Regions from separate parts of the Oxobacter pfennigii genome, predicted to be linked through region 1. Evidence: predicted binding sites of a transcription regulator. Region 1 holds the regulator's gene; each other region holds the start of a gene.
What was found. The regulator HrcA, encoded in region 1, represses chaperone genes, less so after heat shock. The targets are predictions, from matches to a motif close to TGTTAGCACTCNNNNNNNNNGAGTGCTAACA.
Positions count from the first base shown of each region.

Region 2: the regulator HrcA is predicted to act here: its motif matches at 5,465-5,495, upstream of groES (co-chaperone GroES).
Region 3: the regulator HrcA is predicted to act here: its motif matches at 5,423-5,453, upstream of htpG (molecular chaperone HtpG).

Region 1 is NZ_LKET01000032.1:239,529-247,962, reverse strand. Features, by position in the region: gene lepA (translation elongation factor 4) at 1-193, shown strand, start outside; gene hemW (radical SAM family heme chaperone HemW) at 206-1,333, shown strand; gene hrcA (heat-inducible transcriptional repressor HrcA) at 1,425-2,462, shown strand; gene grpE (nucleotide exchange factor GrpE) at 2,492-3,058, shown strand; gene dnaK (molecular chaperone DnaK) at 3,121-4,962, shown strand; gene dnaJ (molecular chaperone DnaJ) at 5,033-6,160, shown strand; gene prmA (50S ribosomal protein L11 methyltransferase) at 6,252-7,205, shown strand; gene OXPF_RS11330 (16S rRNA (uracil(1498)-N(3))-methyltransferase) at 7,207-7,953, shown strand; gene mtaB (tRNA (N(6)-L-threonylcarbamoyladenosine(37)-C(2))-methylthiotransferase MtaB) at 7,953-8,434, shown strand, end outside.
Region 2 is NZ_LKET01000016.1:34,054-42,487, reverse strand. Features, by position in the region: purine riboswitch at 1-60, opposite strand, end outside; gene larC (nickel pincer cofactor biosynthesis protein LarC) at 127-1,542, opposite strand; gene larB (nickel pincer cofactor biosynthesis protein LarB) at 1,556-2,317, opposite strand; gene larE (ATP-dependent sacrificial sulfur transferase LarE) at 2,323-3,135, opposite strand; gene groL (chaperonin GroEL) at 3,491-5,113, opposite strand; gene groES (co-chaperone GroES) at 5,134-5,418, opposite strand; gene OXPF_RS01825 (ACT domain-containing protein) at 5,659-6,096, opposite strand; gene OXPF_RS01820 (AAA family ATPase) at 6,101-8,296, opposite strand.
Region 3 is NZ_LKET01000039.1:333,398-341,831, reverse strand. Features, by position in the region: gene OXPF_RS14890 (acyl-CoA dehydratase activase) at 1-701, shown strand, start outside; gene OXPF_RS14885 (uroporphyrinogen decarboxylase family protein) at 755-2,113, opposite strand; gene mreB (rod shape-determining protein) at 2,330-3,361, shown strand; gene htpG (molecular chaperone HtpG) at 3,479-5,359, opposite strand; gene OXPF_RS14870 (YkvI family membrane protein) at 5,533-6,699, opposite strand; gene OXPF_RS14865 (FAD-binding oxidoreductase) at 6,689-8,137, opposite strand; gene OXPF_RS14860 (electron transfer flavoprotein subunit alpha) at 8,137-8,434, opposite strand, start outside.

The DNA.
Region 1 (8,434 bases):
AGGATCGAAAATAATAGCCAGGGAGACGGTTAAGGCATTAAGAAAAGACGTATTGGCCAAATGCTATGGCGGTGACATAACAAGGAAGAAAAAGCTTTTGGAAAAACAGAAGGAAGGGAAAAAGAGAATGAGACAGGTAGGCTCCGTTGAAGTTCCCCAGGAAGCTTTTATGTCCATTTTAAAAATCGACTAGGAGGGGTTGAATGTGAAGGAACTGGGACTTTATATACACATTCCCTTCTGCAAGTCAAAATGCTATTACTGTGATTTTAATTCTTACAGCGGCAAAGAAAGCATACAAAATGAGTATATAAAATGCCTTATAGAAGAAACAGAAAAAAACCTTCCATTAATAAAGCAGTATGATATAAAATCAATATATATAGGTGGGGGTACGCCCACCTATTTAAATTTGGATTCTTTAAAAATGCTGTTATCATACTTGAAGCAGTTTGTAAGCGCTGATATTGAGTATACCTTAGAAGCTAATCCCGGAACGTTAAGTGAAGATAAGCTTAAGTTAATGAAAAGAAACGGAATAAACAGGCTAAGCATGGGACTTCAATCCTTTGATGATTCTTTGTTGAAAAAAATAGGAAGAATCCATAAGTCAGGAGATTTTATACATAATTACAATCTGGCAAGAGGGCTGGGTTTTGATAATATTAATATGGATTTGATGTTTGCAATTCCCGGCCAGAGCATGGATAGCTTTTTAAATACGTTAAATGAAGCAATAAAATTAAAACCGGAGCATGTATCCTGCTACAGCCTTATTATAGAAGAAGGCACCGCCCTTTATGAAGATTATAAAAAGGGTCACATAAAGGAGACTGATGAGGATAACGACAGGAATATGTACCACCTGGCCATTTCAAAATTAAAGTCTGCAGGATATGAGCAATATGAAATATCAAATTTTTCTCTGCCTGATTTTGAGTCCAGGCATAATATCATATATTGGAAATGCAATGAATATTTAGGTTTAGGTGCCGGAGCCCATTCTTTTATTAATGGAACAAGGTTTAGCAACATATTAAAACCCGAAGAATACATTAAAAAAATAAATGAGGGGCATTCTCCGCGTTTTGAATATAATGAGCTGACTTTGAGAGACAGGGTACAGGAATTCATGTTCATGGGGTTGAGGATGAATGAGGGTGTAAGTTACGATGAATTTCATGAAAGATTTAAGCAGGACATGAAAAAGGTATATGGAGACAAGATAAAAAAACTCATCAATTCAGGGCTTCTCAAAGAGGAAGGCAGGAAAATAAGTCTCACTGAGTTTGGCAGGGATGTATCCAATCAGGTCTTTGTTGAATTTATTTAATAAAGTCTTGACAAAATAAGTGTGTAGTGTTATTTTAAAATCGTAATCTTTAGCACTCAACGCTTTAGAGTGCTAACAAAGAGGTGATTTGATGGATTTAGATGAAAGGAAAAGGCAAGTTCTCAAGGTACTGATAAGTGATTATATAACAACAGCCGAACCTGTTGGTTCCAGGACAATTGCCAAAAGGTACGGCCTGGGTATAAGTTCAGCTACAATAAGAAATGAAATGGCCGACTTAGAGGACATGGGCTACCTTGAACAACCTCATACCTCAGCAGGCAGGATTCCATCAGATAAAGGTTACAGAGTTTATGTGGATCATCTGATGAACGCCCAGAAATTAACCAAAGAGGAGATAGATTTAATCCAGAACAGCATTTATAAGGCTGCCTTAGGTGAAATAGACAAGATTATAAAAGAAACATCAAAGGTTTTATCGATTTTGACCAATTATACTACCCTTGTAACATCTCCACAGGCTAAGAAAAGCTCTGTCAAGCACATACAGCTCATAGCCGTTGACAGCATGAATGTAGTGGTTATTGTGGTTACAAATTTCGGTACGGTAAAAAATTCAATGGTGAAGCTTTCACAGCCCATTACATCAGAAAAGCTTGCCACAATAAACAATATTTTAAATGATAAACTTAAGGGATTGACTATCGAAGAAATAAATTTAAATATCATTTCCGATGTTCAAAGGAACGTGGTAGGATATAATGAGATATTCAACGAAATTATACCTATTTTATGCGAGAGCTTAAATATAATAGATGATGGCGACATATACCTTGAAGGAAGTTCAAATATATTTAATTATCCTGAATATAATGCTATAGACAAAGCAAAAGCTTTTTTATCCGTTTTGGATAAAAAGGATTTTCTCTATAAGCTTTTATCCAGCGAAGATGAAAACACGAAAATATTCATCGGCCATGAAAATGAGCATATTGAGATAAAGGATTGCAGTTTGATTACCACCACCTATAAAATAGGTGATAACGTGGTTGGCTCCATCGGTATAATAGGACCCACCAGGATGTATTATTCCAAGGTGCTGGCAATACTGCAATGCTTTAGAAGCTATCTAAACGACGCACTTACCAGCTATTACAACGACAAATAAAAATGCAAATCGATGTTTGAGGTGATTTAATGTTTAATGAAGATAATGAAAATATATCCGGTGAAGATATAAAAGAACAAACAAATAATGATGACAGTATAATGAATGAGGACATCACAAATGCATTGGATGAAATAAAAGTATTGAAAGAGGAACTTGCAAAAAAGGAAAAGGAAGTTAAGGAATATATGGAGCTTGCTCAAAGAGCCAGGGCAGAATTTGAAAATTACAGAAAAAGGGCATCTAAAGAGCGGGAACAATTATACGCGGATATAACAGGTGATTTGATAGTAAAAATTCTGCCGGTTATCGATAATTTAGAGAGGGCTATGCAGTCATCTTCCGAAGGAATTGATGCCAAAAGCCTTTTAGAGGGCATAACCATGATAATGAATCAGTTTAAGGATATATTGAGCAAGGAAGGTTTAGAAGAGGTTGAAGCACTGAATCAGCAATTTGATCCTAACATCCATAACGCTGTAATGCATGTGGAGGATGAAAATTTCGGTGATAACACAGTCGTTGAAGTATTCCAGAAGGGGTATAAAATAAAAGACAAAGTTTTAAGACATAGCATGGTAAAAGTAGCGAACTAAAAAAATTAAACATATGAAATAAAAGATGTATAATAATGGTTAGCATTTAAGGAGGAATAAAAATGGGAAAAGTAATAGGTATCGATTTAGGTACGACAAATTCATGTGTTGCCGTTATGGAAGGCGGAGAGCCGGTAGTAATTCCTAACGCTGAAGGAGGAAGGACTACTCCCTCGGTTGTAGCTTTTTCTAAAACCGGAGAAAGAATGGTAGGTCAGGTTGCCAAACGTCAGGCTATAACCAATCCTGACAGGACGGTTATATCAATTAAGAGACAGATGGGAACAAACTATAAGGTAAATATAGATGGCAAGGATTATACTCCCCAGGAAATTTCTGCAATGATTCTTCAAAAGCTGAAAGCCGACGCAGAAGCTTACTTAGGCGAAACTGTAACTCAGGCCGTTATAACGGTACCTGCTTATTTTAATGACAGCCAGAGGCAGGCTACAAAGGATGCAGGAAAAATAGCCGGCCTTGAGGTTTTAAGGATAATAAACGAACCTACGGCAGCATCATTGGCCTATGGTCTTGATAAAACTGAGAACAGCCATAAAATATTCGTATATGATTTAGGCGGCGGTACTTTTGACGTTTCCATACTGGAACTTGGCGACGGTGTTTTTGAAGTAAAATCCACCAACGGTAATACAAAATTAGGCGGAGATGACTTCGACCAGAGGGTAATGGATTATCTTGCAGATACATTTAAAAAAGAAAACGGAATTGATTTAAGAAACGATAAAATGGCTTTGCAGCGTCTTAAGGAAGCAGCAGAAAAAGCAAAGATAGAATTATCAGGAGTAATGAGCACCAACATAAATCTGCCCTTCATAACAGCAGATGCTACAGGTCCAAAGCATTTAGACATAACATTAACCAGGGCAAAATTCGATGAATTGACAGCAGATTTGGTTGAAGCGACAATAGGTCCTATGAAAAGAGCTCTTGAGGATGCAGGTTTAACAATAGATAAAATAGATAAAGTTGTTCTCGTAGGAGGTTCCACCAGAATACCAGCAGTACAGGAAGCTGTCAAAAAGTTTACCGGAAAGGAACCGACAAAGGGAGTAAATCCTGATGAATGCGTGGCTGTAGGCGCCGGTATTCAAGCGGGGGTATTAACTGGAGAAGTAAAGGATATTTTATTGCTGGACGTTACTCCATTGTCTTTAGGTATCGAAACCTTAGGCGGCGTATCAACAAAATTGATAGAAAGAAATACAACTATTCCTACAAAGAAGAGCCAGGTGTTCTCGACTGCTGCAGACGGTCAAACAAGCGTTGAAATACATGTGCTTCAGGGCGAAAGGCAGATGGCAAGGGATAACAAGACTTTAGGAAGGTTTACTCTGACAGGTATTCCGCCTGCACCAAGGGGAGTACCTCAAATTGAAGTAACCTTTGATATTGATGCAAATGGTATAGTACATGTATCGGCAAAGGATTTAGGAACAGGAAATGAGCAAAAAGTAGTTATCACTGCTTCCACAAACCTTTCAGATTCGGAAATTGAAAATGCCGTTAAAGAAGCAGAAAAACATGCCGAAGAGGATAAGAAAAGAAAAGAAGAGATTGAAGTAAGAAACAACGGTGATTCTATTGTATATCAGACTGAGAAGACCTTGAAAGAATTAGGAGATAAAATATCCGATTCAGACAAGGCAGCCATTGAAGAAAAGATGCAAAAAGTCAAGGATGCGCTATCCGGCACCGATATCGAAAGAATCAAAACAGCAACGGAGGAACTCACTCAATCTTTCTATGATATTTCTTCAAAGCTCTATCAGCAACAAGGAGGGAATCCCGGTCAGGGTTTTAACCCGGGAGCCGGCCCCGAAGGCTTCAACGGCGGTGGAGACGACATCCATGCTGACTACAAAGTAGACGATAGTGATAAATAAAAAGCTTAAACCAAAGTCGGTGTTAACCGGCTTTGGTTTTTACTAAAATAATTGCGAGGAAGGTGGTGGAATAGTGGCAAAGGACTACTATGCTGTACTGGGGCTTGATAAAAATGCAAGCGAAGACGATATAAAAAAGGCATTCAGAAAATTGGCACTCCAGTATCATCCGGATAAAAATCCCGGAGATAAGGCTGCTGAGGAAAAATTCAAGGAAATCAACGAGGCTTACCAGGTTCTTTCAGATGCTGACAGAAAGGCACAATACGACCAGTTCGGCACTACGGATTTTAATGGTCAGGGAGGCTTTGGAGGTTTTGATTTCGGAGGCGGCGGATTTGGAGGCTTTGAAGATATATTTGAAACTTTTTTCGGAGGAGGTTTTTCAAACGGGAGACCTAACGGACCCCAAAGAGGTGCCGACCTTCAGTACACCTTGAATCTCACCTTCGAAGAGGCCGCTTTTGGAGTAACAAAGGATATTGAAATTGTAAGAAACGAAGAATGTAAAAAATGCAGCGGGTCAGGTGCAAAGCCGGGTACTAACCCCCAAAAATGTGATAAATGTAACGGCACCGGGCAGGTTAAGGTGCAAAAGCGGACTGCCTTCGGAAGCTTCGTAACCGTTTCTACATGCGATAAATGCGGCGGAAAAGGAACTATTATAAAAGAAGCATGTCCTGATTGTCATGGAAGCGGAAAGGTAAGGAGAAACAGAAAGATTACTATAAAAGTTCCAGCAGGAGTGGATACAGGAAACACAATGCCCTTAAGGGGAGAAGGCGAACCGGGCTCAAAAGGCGGCGGCAACGGAGATCTTTATGTCAATATAAATATACTGCCACATAAAATATTCAGAAGAGATGGTTATGATGTAATCTGTGAGATACCTATTTCTTTCCCACAGGCAACTTTAGGTGCAGAAATTGATGTACCCACCATCGACGGACTTATAAAATATACAATACCTGAGGGGACCCAAAGCGGTACCATATTCAGAATAAAAAGCAAAGGCATACCTAAGATAAGAGGGTATGGAAGAGGCGACGAGATAATTAAAGTAATCGTCGAAGTTCCTAAAAAGCTCAACGAAAAGCAAAAAGAACTTTTAAGGCAATTTGCAGAGTCTTGCGGTGAGGATGTAAATGAGCAGAGAAAGTCCTTCTTTGATAAAGTTAAAGACGCATTCGGAATGTAAAATATGCAGGATGGACCTGCATATTTTCATGACTAAAAATATCAAACTAAAGAAGAGATTAGTAATGTACTGAATAAATGGAGGAATGGCAATGCTTAAAGATGATAAGTGGGCTGAGATAACGGTTGTAACGTCCTATGAATCCATAGAAGCCGTATCTGCAATTTTTTATGAAGAAGGCGCAGCCGGCGTGTCAATTGAAGATCCAAGAGACGTGATTTTAAGCAATACGGCACCTAGAGATTGGGATTATATAGATGAAAAGCTGCTGCCTAAAGATAACGGAGAGGCAAAGGTAAAGGGCTATTTCCCTTATAAGGATACAATAGAAGATACATTAAAAGCCATTGGTAATTCTGTTGATAAATTGGAAGAGTACGGGCTTGACAAAGGAAAAGGTGAAATAACAGTAAGAGAAGTCAGGGAGCAGGACTGGGCAAATGCCTGGAAGGAGTATTACAAGCCCTTCAAAATAGGAGAGCATATAATAATAAAGCCCAGCTGGGAAAACTATGATAAAAAGGAAGGCGACATCATCGTTGAATTGGATCCAGGCATGGCATTTGGTACCGGCACCCATGAAACTACAAAGCTCTGTATTGAACTTCTGGAGAAATACATAAAAACAAATGACAGGGTTTTTGACATAGGCTGTGGTTCAGGGATATTGTCAATTGTTTCATCAAAGTTGGGAGCAACTGATATAACAGGCGTGGATATAGATGAGGTGGCTGTAAGGTCATCCATGGAAAATGTTAAGTTAAGCGGCCGTGAAAACGTTAAAATAATACATGGAAATCTTTTTGATGTAGTAAAAGGCAAAGCTAATATCATAGTAGCCAATATTATTGCAGACGTTATAATCGGTATATGCGGCAAAATCCCGGATTTTTTAGAAGATTGTGGTGTGTTTATATCATCGGGTATAATAAAAGACAGGGCGGAAGATGTGAGATTGGCCTTTGAAGAAAATAATTTTGAAATAATTGAAAAAAGAGAACAAGGTGAGTGGGTTGCCTACGGGGTAACCGTCAGGAGAAAATAATATGCACAGGTTTTTTACCTCCGAAAAAAATATCAGTAAAAATAAAATAACCTTATATGGAGAGGATGTGGACCATATAAGGAAGGTGCTGCGCTGTCGGGCCGGAGATGCCGTAGTTATAAGCGATGGCAGAGACTACGAATATAACTGCACCATATCTTCAATTGATAAAAAGGAAGTAATATGTGAAATCAATGAGAAAAGGCCTAATGTTACCGAAGCGGAAATTAAAATTCATCTATATCAAGGCATTCCAAAGGCTGCAAAAATGGATTTGATAATTCAAAAATGCACCGAGCTTGGAGTCCATTCTATAACACCTGTGAACATGGATAGAGCTGTTGTTAAATTCGATAATAAGGAAAATGACAACAAACTTACAAGATGGAGGAGAATTGCCGAAGAGGCAGCAAAGCAAAGCTGCCGGGGCCGCATTCCTCATATATTTGAACCCATGGACTTTGACGATGTATTGAATGATATCAAGGATTACGATATGGCTATAATGCCCTATGAAAGGGAAGATAAATTGGGCTTAAAGCATATTTTAAATGATGAAAAAGCATGTAAGGATATTGCTGTAATTATCGGACCTGAGGGGGGATTTTCCGATAAGGAAGTTATAAAGGCCAATGAAGCAGGTATTGTAACCGTGACTTTAGGACCCAGGATATTGAGGACAGAGACTGCCGGTTTTACATGTCTTGCGATATTGATGTATGAATTGGGTGATATGGGAGGAGAATAATGGAAAAAGTAGCTTTTGAAACCTTGGGCTGCAAGGTAAATCAATATGAAACCCAAGCCATGGCTGATATTTTCAAAAAAGCCGGATATGATATAGTTGATTTTGAAAGCTATGCTGACATATATGTCATAAATACCTGCACTGTCACCAGTTTTGGGGATAAAAAGTCCAGGCAGATGATAAGAAAGGCAAAAAAGCTCAATGATAAAGCCATAATCGCTGTAGCCGGCTGTTATTCCCAGGTATCTCCCGATGAGGTTTTAAAGATACCCGGTGTCAATATCGTATTGGGTACAAATGATAGAAATAAGATTGCTGAACTCATAGATGAATACAAAATAAGAAGGTCTCCCATTAAGCATGTAGTTAATATAATGAATGTTAGAGAGTTCGAGGAATTGGAGATAGATGAATACAGGGATAAAACCAGGGCATTTTTAAAAATTCAGGATGGCTGCAACAGGTTTTGTTCATACTGTCT
Region 2 (8,434 bases), on a different contig from region 1:
TCAGTAGAGACTCCCGAACCATATTATCAGGATTATATGGATAGCATTCACATAATATTTAAAAAATTTAAATGTATAATGCATATAATTTTAGTTGTTAATGGATTCTTTGTCAAACACTTTTTATTAGAAAACATTTCTTTCAATTATGTTCAAAGATTCCTTAACAGCCTCGTTATAAACCTCTTTTACAGGAATTCCTGATTTTAATGCAGTTTCTTTGACATCTTCGTATTCGGGAGCAAAGTTTGAGAGAACTCCTTTTCTGTAGGCAGCCTTTATGCTAATTTCACCGTATTTTGTATCTACTTTAAAAATTTTTCTCTCCAATACTTCCCGCTCTACCGAATATTTTCTCAAGCCTATGGTTGAGGTTTCTGAAAAAATTATCTCAGATAATTTATCAACGGTTTCTTCCTTTGCTATAACAGAAAGCTTCACTGCCGGCCTTCCTTTTTTCATGATTATGTTTGTCAAAAATACGTCCAAAGCACCGGCATCAAATAATTTTTTCATAGTATATTCGTAAAATTCGCTATTCATGTCATCGATATTGCATTCCATCATTACTATATTACTGTTTTTTTTTACGTCACCTATGATTACTCTCAGAAGGTTGGGGATTTCAAGGTCTTTTTTCCCTGTTCCGTATCCGGTTTTCTCAACTACCATGTTAGGAATAGGGCCAAAGTCGGTGCAGAGAGTGGAAATTATAGCGGCACCTGTTGGTGTCACAAGTTCTGTTTTTATATCTCTTGAATAAATGGGAACCCCTTTTAAAAGCTCCAGAGCTGCCGGCCCCGGAACGGGTATTATCCCATGCTGGGATTTAACAAAACCCATGCCCGTATTTACCGGAGAAGCTGCAAAAGCTTCAATATCCAGCATATCGATGCAAATCGCACAGCCCACTATATCAACAATGGAATCTACTGCGCCGACTTCATGAAAATGAACCTCTTCTACGGGTTTTCCGTGAATTTTTGCTTCGGCAACAGCCAGCTTTTTAAATATATCCTTTGATATTTGTTTTGCCCTTGGACTTATTGTACTGTCATCGATGATTTTTTCAATATCACCAAGGTTCCGGTTGTGGCTGTGAGTATGTCCGTTATGACTATGCTCGTGATCATAGGCATCATGGGCATGCTCGTGGGTATGAAACTCACCGTTATGCTCATGTCCGTGGTTATGTTCCTCATGAGTATGACTGTGTCCGTGATCGTGGGAATGATTATCGTGACTATGTACATGTTCGTGACTGTGGTCGTGAGAATGCTCAGCTTCATGTTCATGGCTATGGTGGTCGTGGTCATGAGCATGTTCATACTCGTAGTGGCCATGTTCATGGAGTATAACATCAACATCCGTACCCTCTATGCTGTTTTTGGCTGCCCGTGAGAATTCCAGGGTATATCCGCCGATGTTTAATTTTGCAAGTTCCTTTTTAAAATCTTCTATATTTATGCCGCAATCAATCAAAGCTCCCAGAGTCATGTCTCCGCTTATCCCTGAAAAACAATCAAAATATAAGGTCCTCATTTTTAACCCTCTCCTAAACTCTACTTTCTCCCAGTTTATTAATCATCGAAGCAAGATATCCTGCCCCAAATCCATTATCTATGTTCATAACACCTATACCGCTGGCACAGGAATTCAGCATGGTCAAAAGTGCAGACAATCCTTTAAAGTTGGCACCGTATCCTATGCTGGTGGGAACTGCAATCACAGGCTTGTCAACCAATCCCGCCACTACGCTGGCAAGGGCGCCTTCCATTCCTGCAACCACTATTAAAACCCTGGCGTTAAAAAGCACATCGGTATTGGACAGCAGCCTGTGTATTCCGGCTACTCCCACATCATAAAGGCGCTCTACGGTATTTCCTAAAACCTCAGAAGTTATTGCTGCCTCTTCTGCCACGGCAATATCAGATGTTCCGCCGGTTACCACCAATATTTTGCCTTCTGTTTTTCCTATTTCTCTTTTTTTAATAAAGCATATCCTGGCCAATTCATTGTAAATCACTGAATCATCAACTTCTTTTATGGCGTTGTACACTTCAACTGATGCCCTGGTAGCAAGTATGTTGGAATCGCCCTTTAACATTACCCCGACGATTTTCTTAATATGCTCAAGGTTTTTGCCTTCACAATATATGACCTCGGGATATCCTACCCTTAAAGCCCTGTGGTTATCCACCTTTGCAAAACCGATATCTTCAAAGGGCATTTTTTTAAGCTTCAATAATGCTTCTTCCGTTGAAACATTTCCACTGCGTACATTTTCAAGCAGCGCTTTAAGTGAATCAGTTTCCATATGCATCACTCCTTGTTCAAGGCTTCGTTCATGCTCCCTGTCCTGTAGCCTTTTATGTCCAAAGTAACATAATTAAATCCTATTTCTTTAAACTTGGATGCTGTCTCATCCATTAAATTCAAAGAAAAAAATTTCTCTCTCTCATTAGGTGCGACTTCTATTCTGGCAATTTCTCCATGATGCCTTACTCTTACCTGTCTGAAGCCTTTATCTAAAAGGTACTGCTCAGCAATGTCTATCATACCAAGCTTTTCCCTTGTTATTTCCTGTCCGTAAGGAATCCTTGAAGAAAGACAAGCAAAGGATGGCTTATCCCAGGTAGGAAGATCCATATCCTTTGACAATGCTCTAATATCTGCTTTATTAAGCCCGGCCTCAAGTAGAGGACTTCTTACTCCTAATTCCCTTGCCGCGTCCATTCCCGGACGGTAATCTCCTTTGTCATCAACATTGGCACCGTCTATTATATATTTAAAGCCTTCTTCTTTTGCGGTTTGAGAAATTTTTGTAAACAATTCTTTTTTGCAGTGATAGCACCTGTCAATGGGATTTTGAGAGAATCCGTCTATGTCAAGCTCCTCGGATACAATAACCTTATGCTTTATTTTGTTATTTCCAGCAAACATAATAGCTTCATTCATTTCTCTCTGGGGAAATGCCGCCGAAGAAGCTGTGATTGCCATAACCTTGTCCCCTAAAACATCCGAAGCAACTCTAAGCAAAAATGTACTGTCAACCCCTCCGGAAAACCCAAGTACAACGCTTCCCATTTCTTTTAATATTTCTTTCAGTTTATCGAGTTTTTCATTTATGCTCATAAAATACCTCCCACATAACTTTCTAAGTTAGCTGTTGCATTTGAAACACTGCATACGTTGTTTCAAATGCAACAGTCCCTTTCATCTATTCTAATATTATATACAACTTATATTAAAAAGAATAGGCTTAATTAAGTTAATGATACCTAAGTTGAAGCCCTAACTTTATTTGTGTCCCCTTTCATTATTTCTCCCCGTTCCTAAATACTAAAGGGTCTGAAATGAAAAGAGGGCGGACATTGTTTGTACCCCTGAAGAAATAATGTTACACTGAATAATGTTAAGGGACACTCTTAAAAGAGTGTCCCAACTTTATGTGTCCTTTGGTTCAGTTAACTTTTTATTTGATTTTATTTTAGTACATTCCGTCCATTCCGCCGCCTGGCATTGCAGGTGCAGGAGGATTCTTTTCAGGTATGTCAGCAACTACGGATTCAGTGGTTAAGAATGTTGCTGCAACGGATGCCGCATTCTGAAGAGCGGATCTTGTAACCTTTGTCGGGTCAACGATACCGGCTTTAATCATATCAACATATTGTTCTTTAAGTGCATCAAAGCCTACGCCTTCAGGGCTGGTGCTTACTTTTTCAAGTATTACAGAGCCTTCCAAGCCTGCGTTTACTGCTATCTGTCTTACAGGTTCTTCAAGAGCGCGTTTTACGATATCAATACCTGTTTTTGTTTCTCCCTCAGCGCTTAATGCTGCAACTGCCTTAATGGCATTTACATAGCAAGTTCCGCCTCCGGGTACTATTCCTTCTTCAACAGCTGCCTTTGTAGCTGCCAAAGCATCTTCAATTCTTAACTTCTTTTCCTTTAATTCAGTTTCGGTAGCTGCACCAACCTTGATTACTGCAACACCGCCTGCTAATTTGGCAAGTCTTTCCTGAAGCTTTTCTCTGTCATAGTCGGAAGTAGTTTCCTCAATCTGTGACCTGATTTGAGCTACTCTGTCCTTGATAGTCTTCTTATCGCCTTCACCATTTACGATGATTGTATTTTCCTTTGTTACTTTAACCTTTTCTGCTCTTCCTAACATGTCAATTTTAGTATCTTTAAGTTCATAGCCTAATTCTTCGGTTATAACTCTGCCGTTAGTGAGTATTGCTAAATCCTGGAGCATTTCCTTTCTTCTGTCGCCAAAGCCGGGAGCTTTAACGGCAACGCAGGTAAATGTTCCGCGGAGTTTGTTCAATACCAATGTTGAAAGGGCTTCGCCTTCAACATCTTCAGCAACTAGCAGGAGTTTCTTGCCCTGCTGTACAATCTGTTCAAGAACAGGAAGTATTTCCTGTATGTTAGCTATCTTCTTATCGGTAATAAGTATATATGGGTCATCCAATACAGCTTCCATCTTTTCTGTATCAGTTACCATGTAAGCAGAAATATATCCTCTGTCAAACTGCATACCTTCAACAACATCAAGTTCAGTTCCCATGGTCTTGGATTCTTCAACGGTTATAACTCCGTCGTTTCCTACCTTTTCCATAGCATCTGCTATAAGAGTTCCTACGCTTTCATCGGATGCGGATATTGCTGCAACTCTTGCGATATCTTCTTTACCGTTTATAGGCTTGCTTATTTTCTTTATTTCATCAACTGCCACATTAACAGCCATGTTTATTCCTGTTCTGATTTGCATGGGGTTTGAACCGGCTGCCACGTTTTTCAAACCTTCTCTTATAATAGCCTGTGCAAGAAGTGTTGCTGTTGTAGTACCGTCACCGGCAACGTCGTTAGTTTTTGTAGCGACTTCTTTAACAAGCTGAGCCCCCATGTTTTCAAAGGGGTCTTCAAGCTCAATTTCCCTTGCAATTGTAACACCATCATTTGTTATAAGGGGTGCACCGAATTTTTTGTCTAATACAACATTTCTTCCCTTAGGTCCTAAAGTTATCTTTACAGTATCGGCAAGCTTATCAACGCCTTTTTGCAATGAACGTCTTGCGTCTTCGCCAAATTTAATCTGTTTTGCCATTATATTTCCCTCCTATAGAATTATTCTACTACTGCCAATAAATCGTCCTGTTTTAAAATTGTATATTCTACTTCGTCAAACTTAACTTCTGTTCCGGCATATTTTGAGAATATTACTTTATCTCCTACTTTAACCTGCATAGCAACTTCTTTGCCTTCAACTATACCGCCTGGGCCTACTGCAACTACTTCAGCCATCTGGGGTTTTTCTTTGGCAGTACCGGGAAGTACTATTCCGCTCTTTGTTGTTTCTTCGGCTTCAATCTTTTTAATAACAACTCTGTCACCTAATGGTTTAATATTCATTGTAACCCTCCTTATAAATTATGTAAATTTTATTTAAAAATCATTTTGTTAGCACTCACCATACGCGAGTGCTAATTACAATATAATATTAAAAAAAAGGTACAGTATTAGCAAATACTGCATACCTTCTAAAAATGCCCTATTTTCCCATACTTTATTATTTTTTCAATTTATCATAAGAATATACCGTATTCCTTAAATTCTCTTAGTTTTACTATTTTTTAATAATTTTTAATATATTCAAGACCTTGATAATATATCTATTTTTCTAACCTCATCGATGTTTCTGAGGCTGTTTATAAGGTCTTCCACGCCTCTTGTCATCTTTACTGTCTCCATAGAAATCACAATGAGCGCCATACCGTTTATGGGTATGTTTTGATTTATGGTAAGAACATTTGCCTGGCTTTCGGCGATAGTCTCCAATATGTTTGATAAGACTCCGGGAACATGCTGAACATTAAGTGAGAAGGTGACTATTTTTGCCCTTTTGTTTTCATAAAACTCGAAAACGCTGTCCTTGTACTTATAATATGTACTCCTGCTTATATCCACATTTTTGCATGCCGTGTTTATGGACATCTTCATATCCGTTTCCAGAAGCTTTTTTACTTCTACTACTTTTTTGAAAACCTCCGGCAGTACAGAGCCTTCTATTATATAATACTTGAGCTCCATTACATCACTCCCTCATTTTTATCATTCTGTTGTTTATGGTGACAGCTCCTATAATATATTCAAAGTATCTGTTGGACATTTTTTTGTTTAGAAATTTGTTCAAGGCTATGTCGCTTAAATCATAGGAATATACCGATTGCCTGAAGCTGTCCAAACCGGTGCACAGGGGCTCTCTAGTACACAGGATCTCAGGCTGTACAATGCGTCCTTTATATTCGGGGCGGCTTTTTTCGGATTTTACCACATAGCTATTATACCTCTCTTGGCTAAATTTAGAAATAATAGAATTTGCTTCTGTGTCTGTGTCAAATATCTGGTTTAAGTTTCTGCGGAATATATTCGAATACTCTATAAGCCTTTCAATGCTGTCTCTTTGCCAAGGGTTATCCTTGTTGGTATAGGCTTCACAGCTATGAGAAATTATTTTTACAGGAACAATGGAAATATCATCTGCCTGCGAAAGAACATCTGCCTCTATAACTAAAAATTCAGTGTTGTATTTTTCGAAATAGCCCTTGGCCTTTATATCTGCCTGCAGCTTCATTAACACTCTGTCATTTAAGACTATTTCTTCCCTATATATAGAATAAGCCATAGCCGGACTGTCTCCTTTAAAATATCCGGCGGCACACAATTCGTCCCTGCAGATTATCATAATAATGCTTTCACTTGAAAATCTGGGTTCTATTATTACCTTGTCAAAGCTTCTTTCCTTGTAATACTTCATTGAGTTTTGAAGCTGGCTTTCCAAGCTTTCATTATTTATGGAAGGCAAAATCGGCGGAATATATATTATCCATTTGATAATATCTTCTTTTGCTCTTAAAGTATCAACGGTATTTCTCAATTCTGCAAAATCAATTTTGATTTTGTGATCGTGTCTGTCTCTTAAACTCAAAGATTCTTTATAATCATCAAGTTTAATCTCCCGTTCCATCTCCTTTTGTTGCCTGCCTCCACGGTAATAGGTTCCCTGGGATTGGACTGAGACGAGCCCCTTTTCGGGATATCTCAAGGCAGTCAGGCTTCCTCCCATGCTAGCGCCCTGGTCGATATTTATGGTATTATTGACAAAAACCGCCTTGGAAACGGGAGTATGTCCGTAAACTATCATAGGTTTTCCGTAATAATTCGCTGCCCAATCACCTCTTATAGGAAGCCCTTTATCGTCAACTTCCCCCGTCACATCGCCGTACAGTACAAAATCAATTATTTTTTTTGACAGCTTTCCAATCATTTCTTCCTTTATTCCTGCATGGGCTACAACAAGATTGCCATTGTCCAGCATCAAATAAAGAGGAGAATTTTCATATAGCTCCAAAAAATCATTTTTAATTTTCTTTGCTTCGCTTTTTTCAAGCTTTTCGTATTCCTTGACCGTAGTTTCCAATCCATTCTTTATCTGCACCTTGCTGCCTTTTAAGTATCTGTAAAATTTATTGCAGTGATTTCCGGGTATATAAAGGGCATTTCCCGAATTGACCATATTGATGACGGTCCTTATAGTATCCATTGTCCTTGGTCCTCTGTCCACGATATCACCTGCGAATACAACCTTTCTTCCGTCAGGATGGCTGTATTTGAATCCATTTTTTCTGTAACCAAGTTTGTCTAGGAGCATTTCAAGCTCGGTACAGCAGCCGTGAACATCGGAAATTATATCAAACAAAGCTTTATCTTCAGTTTCTATATTATAGGAAACAATTTCATGTTTGAAATCATCGGCATCATTCTCATTCAGTACGATCACTTTGTCAAATCCCTCGTTTTCAACAGATTTTAAAGATTTAAGAAAAGCAGCATATTGTTTTTCTATAACATAACGCGACACCTTTCTTTGTCTTAAATTATTTCTTTCAATGGCAATTTCAGTGGATATATCAAATGCCAAGAGAATAGAATAATAATTATTGTCCTCTGCCAGGTCTAAAAGCTTTCTTCTTGCCTCGTGAGATACTGCCGTCGAGTCTGCAACCACTAATTTTTTAAGGTTCATTCTCTTTTTTATAATGTAATAAAAAAGTTCAAAGGCCTCTTTTGATACTTCCATATTCTCTTCATCATCGGAAACCAGAGCCCTGCATCTGTCAGAAGATACAACTTCAGTATCCTTGAAATTTTTAAGCGCAAAAGTAGACTTACCGCATCCGGCAATGCCGCAAAGCACAATAAGGGAGGTTGCAGGAATCTCAATCTTCATATTGCTCCACCTTTCACATAATACTTACCGTGAATTTCGGCCATTGCCCGGAGTAATTCTAAAATTACAGCTTATATAATAATTCTACGTCAGTTAGGTTAATTTCATCCATATTATATGAACAACATAATTCAAAAA
Region 3 (8,434 bases), on a different contig from region 1:
TAGGAACTTTATCTATTTATCCCGAGGTGAGAACCATATTTGAAATAGGAGGCCAGGACAGCAAAATAATTATACTCGATAAAGGAATTGTAACGGATTATGCAATGAACACCCTATGTGCTGCCGGTACCGGCTCCTTTTTATCCTCCCAGTCAAAAAGACTGGGCATAGCTGTTGAGGAATTCGGAAGTTATGCCTTAAGGGCGCAAAATCCCACTAAAATTGCCGGGAGGTGCACTGTCTTTGCCGAGTCGGATTTGATTCACAAGGCTCAGATCGGCCATAAAAAAGAAGACATTATCGCCGGACTGTGCCGTGCGGTGGTTACAAATTACCTGAATAATGTAGGCAAGGGCAAAACCATAAAGCCGCCCATAGTTTTTCAGGGAGGTGTCAGCAAAAATCCGGGAGTGGTCAAAGCCTTTGAGGAAATAACATGTGAAAAGATTCTGGTTGATAAAAACAGCCATCTGTTAGGCTCCATAGGTGCTGCAATCCTGGCAAAAAAATCAAAAATAGAAAAGCTCTTCAGCTTCAATATACGTAATGTGGATTTTTCGACAGAGGGAAGAGAATGCGGCATGTGCCCTAACAATTGCGAAATAGTCTGCGTAATGAAAAATAACGAGTTTTTGGACGGCTGGGGAAACCGCTGCGAAAGAGGACTATTAAATGTGAGAAACAAGGTTGTAAATGAGTAAAAGAGGCTGTCGCAAGCAGTGTTTCAAATGCGGCAGCCTCTTTTTTATGTATTTTACAGTGCGCTGGTTATGAATCTGAATATTGTTTCTTCATAGCTTTGAAGCACAGGAGCGGCAAATTTTTCAGCTTTTCCGGTAACTTCGGGGTGAGTTTCCCTGTATTCATTCCAGGTCTTGTAGTATTTATGCCCTGCAAATTCCCTTGATGGCAATACTCCCGGTTTCTGTTCTTCATAGGTGTTTTCCTTGTAGTCGGAATAATTTGTATTCTCATAAACATACTGGAGAACTGCCTTAAGGTTTTCCAGGTTGACGTTTTCCGGAACAAGGACGCTCTTGTCAAAGTCGAACCAGTACCTTCCGCCGGGTGCCAATATATCTATAAGCTCTTTTGCCTTGTCAATACACTGCTCTTTTGTGCCGGTTTTTAATAAAGTTACGGGATAGAATCCGGAAAGTATGTGCTTCTTTCCCAGCTTGTCTTTTACAAGCTTAGGGTCACCGTATTCAAATTTCATCTGTGTATTTTCCGGCAATTCATAAAGATAATCTATAAACCTCATCCAGTTTTGCTCCACAAAAATGGACACACCCTGACCGGAATCAGCCAGTGCCTGGACAACCTTTTTAAATGTAGGCCAATAAAATTTTGCGAAATCTTTTTCTCTCATGAAAGGTCCCATATGTAAAGGAATGAATGTAGTGCCGTCAATTGAGGGCTTGGGTGGTATACCCATTTTTAGGGCTATAGGAACTACTGCTTCGCAGGCTGCCTCCACTTTTTCGGGGAAACGCCTTATATCGGTAACAATTCCCGTAAAGCCCCTTGCCCAGTCGGCAATAATATCCAAGGGTGCCAGTGTGAATCCCCCGGATAAAGGTGAACTTATTGCATAACCATATTTTTGCCTGAGCTTGCCTGTAATTCCTCCATAAACAGCAAAATCATCAAGGAAGGATTTCATAGCTTTTGCGAAGACGATGGATCTTGTGGTCGGGTCTGTGTCTAATGCTGCAAAAACTCGGGGAAGTACTTTGCTCACTATAAAATCATAGGGAGCTTTGATAAGCTCATCATATTCTTCCGGCTCCATGCCAATTACCTCGGGATGCTGCATAAAACCGCTGGAACTCATAACAAACTGCTTTGACTCTAAAATCTGAAATGCCGCAGGGAATCTGAAGGAACTTACAGGAAGGGTATCGGATATGAATTCCTGGCAAACCTTATCGAAAGCCGACTCCCAGAAAGCTGAATTCCACTGCCCTTCCAGTAAGTCATGCCCTGCATACAAAAGGCAGAATTCTTTGCCATATCCTACGGAGATAGGCACTCTTTTAGGAATGAAACCTCTTTTCAAGTCCTGAAAAAGACGGGTTCTTTCCTGAGCAAGATTTAATGCATCTGTCATTTTTACACCCACCTTACAATTTTATTTTACAAATTTCTTTTGATATAAGCATAAAATTCAATAAAAAATTTTAAAATCCTCCTGTTTTTTATAAAGTTCATGAAGGATTGTGAAAAATATATAAATCAAATTAATTAATATATTGCAAGGCTTGGACGTATATTTGTATTATGAATGATTAATATAATCCAATGATTGAGAGAGGGGGAACAAATAATGTGGACAAACTTTTTTTCAAAAGAAATGGGAATAGATTTAGGTACTGCAAATACCCTTATATATGCCAAGGGTAAAGGTATTGTTCTACGAGAGCCATCCGTTGTTGCAGTTAAGAGCGATTCATCTAAGGAAGTTTTGGCAGTTGGCGATGAAGCCAAGCTTATGATAGGAAGGACACCGGAAAATATAAATACCATAAGGCCTTTAAAGGACGGGGTTATAGCCGATTTTGACGCTACCCAGGCCATGCTGAAGTATTTCATTAAAAAGGTGGCAGGCAAATATTCCATGAAAAGCCCTAAGATAGTTGTGTGCTACCCATCGGGCGTCACCCAGGTGGAGAGAAATGCAATTGAAGAAGCCACCTACAGGGCGGGAGCAAAAAAAGTTTATCTTATCCCCGAGCCTGTTGCAGCGGCCATCGGTGCCGGACTTCCTGTTGCGGAAGCTACAGGAAGCTTGGTTGTGGATATAGGCGGCGGTACCACGGATATCGCGCTTTTATCCCTGGGAAACATTGTAGCCAGCCGTTCTTTAAGGATGGCAGGAGACGAACTTGACCAATCCATAATTTCATACATAAGGCGGGAATATAACCTGATGGTAGGAGAAAGAACGGCGGAATTCATAAAGACAGAAGTGGCTTCGGCTCTTTTGCCGGAAACCGAGATATTACTTGAAATACGCGGGCGGGACCTTATTACCGGCCTTCCCAAATCGGTGACTATTTCCTCTCTTCAGGTTTATGAAGCCATTAAAGAGACCATAAACACAATCGTAAATGCGGTAAAATCCGTACTGGAAGAAACTCCGCCGGAATTATCGGCAGATGTAATAGACAGGGGAATTATTCTGACAGGCGGCGGAGCGCTGCTTAAGGATTTGGATAAACTGCTCATGAGTGAAGCCAAAGTCCCCGTTAAAGTTGCTGACAATCCCTTAGATTGCGTTGTATACGGCGCGGGAAAATTTCTTGATAACATAGGAAATCCCAGCATTATGAATTCGCTGCTTATAACCGGCAAGTAAAATTTCTGAGAAAATATGACTCTTGGTATTATGAATTTACTGCTCATAGCCGTAAGGCAATTTATTTTAAAATGAAGTCCGCTCCCGGGCACACCCGAAAACGGACTTTTTAAATTCTTACTTCATCAATTTGCAGATATTATTTGTAAATTCCACCGGATCTGTTACCGGTAGGCCTTCTATTAAGAGAGCCTGGTTATAAAGCAAATCCGTATATAGGCTTAGCTTATCCTTGTCATTTTGATAAGCCTCCTTCAAAATGCTGAAAACATCGTGGTTGGTGTTTATTTCAAGGATTTTATCTGCCTTAAGGTTTTGATTGTTAGGCATAGAGTTTAATATTTTCTCCATTTCTATGGTTAGCTCGCCTTCGTTTGAAAGGCAAACAGGGTAGTTTTTAAGCCTTTTTGAAGCTTTGACACCTACAACCTTGCCGGATAAAATATCCTTCATACTGCTGAATAAGTCAATTGTTTCTTTGTCCTCTGACTTTTTTGAATCCTCTTTATCATCGGATTCTATTCCTAAATCACCGCTGGATACATTTTTAAATTCCTTTTCCTTATAGTTTAATAGCATCCTTATGGCGAATTCATCAACATCATCGGTAAAATAAAGAATTTCATAGCCTTTATCCAAAACAAGCTCGGTCTGAGGCAGCTTTTCTATTCTTTCATTTGACTCACCGGCAGCATAATAAATGTATTTCTGGCCTTCAGGCATCCTGGACACATATTCATCCAAAGTTACCATCTTCTTTTCTTTTGATGAATAGAACATCAATAAATCCTGCAATACGTCCTTGTTGCTTCCAAAATCGCTGTAAACACCGTATTTCAACTGTCTGCCGAAGGTTTTATAGAACTTCTCGTACTTTTCTCTGTCGCTTTTTAAAAGATTTTCAAGCTCGCTTTTGATTTTTGACTTTATGTTTTTTGCGATTAATTTCAACTGCCTGTCGTGCTGCAGCATTTCACGGGAAATATTCAAGGATAAATCCTCGGAATCCACAATACCTTTAACAAAGCTGAAGTAATCAGGCAGTAAATCGGCGCATTTGTTCATTATGAGGACGCCGTTAGAATAAAGCTCCAGTCCCTTTTCATATTCCTTTGTGTAAAAATCAAAGGGGGCGTTTTCAGGAATAAACAAAATGGAGTTATAGCTGACAGTACCTTCCACGTTAAAATGAATGTATTTAACGGGTTTATCAAAGCCATAATGCTTTTCGGAATAAAAGTTTTCATAGTCCTCGGCTTTAAGCTCATTTTTATTCTTTTTCCATATGGGGACCATGCTGTTTAATACCTGCTCTTCCTTATAATCCTCATATTCATTTTCGCTGCCTTCTTTGGGGCGCCTGCCTGTTACATCCATCTTAATTGGATACCTTATAAAATCGGAATATTTCTTAATGATGGATTTAAGCCGGTATTCCTCCAAATATTCATCAAAGCTTTCCTCTTCGGTATTAGCTTTTATTTTTAGAATTATTTCCGTTCCAACTGTGTCTTTCTCTGCCGTCTCTATACTGTAGCCATCAGCACCTTTGGATTCCCATTTATATGCCTCATCACGGCCTAGAGCCTTGCTTATTACGGTAACGGTATCGGCCACCATAAATGCCGAATAAAACCCTACGCCGAACTGGCCAATTATATCATGGCCGTCCTTTAATTCATTTTCTTTTTTAAACTGGAGGGAACCGCTTTTTGCTATGACACCTAGGTTTTCATCCAGCTCTTCCTTTGTCATTCCAATGCCGGTATCTGCTATTTTCAGTATTCTGTTTTCCTTGTCGGCTGTTATTTTAATGAAGTAATTGTCTTTGTCAAAGCTTAAGGACTTATCTGTCAGTGCCTTGTAATAAATTTTGTCTATTGCATCGCTGGCATTGGATATAAGCTCCCTTAAAAAGATTTCCCTGTGAGTGTAAATTGAATTAATCATAAGGTCTAAAAGCCTTTTAGACTCTGTTTTAAATTGTTTTGTTGCCAATTAAACCTCTCCTTTCGCAATGTAAATGCCTGATTGACAGGCATAATTATGTAATAGGTAAGTTATTAGCACTCTAAACTTTAGAGTGCTAATAACTTATAAATATCATATTTTAATTTTAGTGTCAATATTATATGTTTAATTGGCCTATATTACATGGTGTCTTAACTTAATTAATTCTTTTGAGCCGGCTTGTTTCCGGAAAAAACTGCATGGACTATAAATGGAATTGCTACGGCAATAAGGGTTGCATATCCCAAATAAGAATATCCCACTTTTACCAGAGGAAGCAATCCAAACTGTGAAATACAAAAGGTCATCACAGTGAAAACAAGAGAAACCGCTATGCTGCGCTTCATATGCTTCGAAGCAGATGCTTTTTGGTCATTATCACGGTGTTCCAATGCATCTACCACCCTGGTAACAAGGCCGGCAATCATATTTACGCCAGTGGATACTGCCCCTAAAATGATGAGAATGGATATAATAGGCATCAATACTGCTGCTCCCACACCCTTTTGAACAAGGAGCAGCATAGGTACAGCCGTTTTTGCAAGCTCCTCATTATGAGCCACAGCCAGCAGGCCAAACACGGAGATAACCATACATACGGTATTCACAATAAATGTATAGATCATGCTTAAGTTAAGCTGTTTTTCATCGGTGAGGGGTTTCACATGCTGGTACATCAACCCGACAGAAGCAAGCTGAAAAAGGGCATAGACAACAGATGTCCACAATGCGCTTAAAAAGGAGCCGCTTTCTTTTGATCCAACGGGAAGAATACCCTCTCCCAAGCGGGCAATAGTATTTACGATTGTATCCCATTGTGCAATAATATTAGGAACCAGAACAACCAGCAAGCCGATAATAATCATCACCGACAGGGTTGATGCTGCTTTCCTTACAATATCCGTACCATACATAGCTATAACAAAAATGAAAACGCCTATCAAAAAAGTACAGACAAAATAAGGAAGGCCTGTCAATATGTTAAGTGTTGAGCCGCCTGTTGCAAATGCCACAGCCGGAGCCAGGCATATAAGCATAATGTAAACTACTTCATATAGGTTGGAAAATATATGGCGGTATTTACCGTAAAAGCTGTCCGAAAAGCTGCGGTAGTTATAGGTCTTATTCCTGAACGCGAACCTTAGCCCATACCAGAAAAACAAGGCCAGCAGAGCCTGGGCTATTATTGGCATAAACAGCGCCCATATTCCGTAATTGATGAAATATTGATATAACTGGGCTCCCGATGCGAAGCCTCCTCCGAATTGTGTGGTAAAGGCTACAAAGGCAATTCCTATTGCCAGGGGCATTTTATTCTTATCGATCATTTAAAACGTCCTCCTTTATGGTTTTTTCAAAAGTAATCAGCTTACCGGGATTGAGAATATTTTTTTCGTCAAAGGCCAGTTTAACGGACTGAAATAAACGGTACATTCTGTCTCCTATAAAATCCTCCAAAAATTCAAGACGTCCGTTTCCGATACCGTGTTCACCGGATAACTGGCCTCCCAGCTCTTTGGACAGTGCATATAGTTCCTTTAAGCAGGCCTTTGTATTGGATTTCCATTGTTTCTCCGACAGATGTTTATCCCTAAGCATCTCTGTATGGATATTTCCGTCTCCAGCATGTCCTACGGTCATAATACGAATTCCGTATTTTTTACCGATATTCTTTGCTGCTTTAACGAAGTCTGCAATCCTTGGGCGTGGCACCACAACATCGCATTCTTCCTGGGCAATGCTGTCGGCTTTCATCCCTTCAAGAACCGCAGCACGGACCGACCATACCGAGGCACTTCTCTCATCGGAATTGCATATAAGTGCATCCTGGGCTCCGGCTTCAATGCAAACTTTGGCTGCCTCATTGGTCATTTTCTCAATTTCCTCCCTGCTTACAGCATCAAACATCACAATCAAATAGGCATTGGCGCTGCGGTGAGGAAATGACTTATTAAGATGCCTTTCTATAATATCTAGAAGCTCTGTTTCCAAGAATTCTATAGCAGTTGGAATAAAGCTCATTTGCAAAAGCTTTGGGACCGTCTCAATACAGGTTTCAATCTCATCATAGGGTACCACAATAGACCATGTAAATTTCGGAGCGGGGATTAAGCGCAAGGTTACTTTTGTCAATATGCAAAGGGTGCCTTCGGAACCGATGACCAAATCCTTGAGGGCGTAACCCGTTGTGTTTTTAACTACATTAGATGAGAAATTCACAATTTCACCATCAGGCAATACAGCCTCAATAGCCCTTACATAATCCCTTGTCACACCGTAGCGTACGGCTCGCATGCCTCCGGCATTTGTGATAACTGTGCCTCCAATTGATGCAGTTCTCTCACCGGGATCCGGAGGATAAAAAAGTCCTGCTGACTTTGCAGCATCTGCCACTTCTGACAACAAAGCTCCCGGTTCAACGGTAATAGTGAGATTCTCATTATCTATCTCAAGAATTCTGTTCATTTTCATTAAGGAAAGCATTATGCCGCCGTATTTGCAGGTTGCGCCTCCTGCCAAGCCCGTCCCTGCACCTCTGGCAGTAACAGGGATGTTATTTTCATAGGAATACCTCATTATGGCGGAGACTTCTTCCTTACTGACTGCCTCAATGAAAAGATCCGGGACATATACGCCGTATTCCGGCATTTCATCATGAAAGTATTCTTCCTTTATGTCCTCCCTGCATACCATACGCCGAGAAGGAACCACTGTTTTAAAATATTTGATATCTTTCTCATTGATTTGATGATAAGGATATGGCATTACAATTCCTCCTTCTGTGCACGGATGCGCTCTAAAAATCGCGGTACAATCTCATACAGGTCATCCACAATGCAGTAATGGGCTATGTTGAAAATCAATGCATCGGGATTCACATCTATCGCAACAATACATTCTGAGTTTTTCATGCAGGATGCAAACTGAATAGACCCCGATACGCCGCAGGTGATTATAAGCTTAGGCTTGACGGTACGTCCGGATAAACCAATCTGATGGGCTGTGTCTCCATATCCTGCCTCTACCATAGGGCGGGTAAAGCACAATTGACCTCCCAAGCTT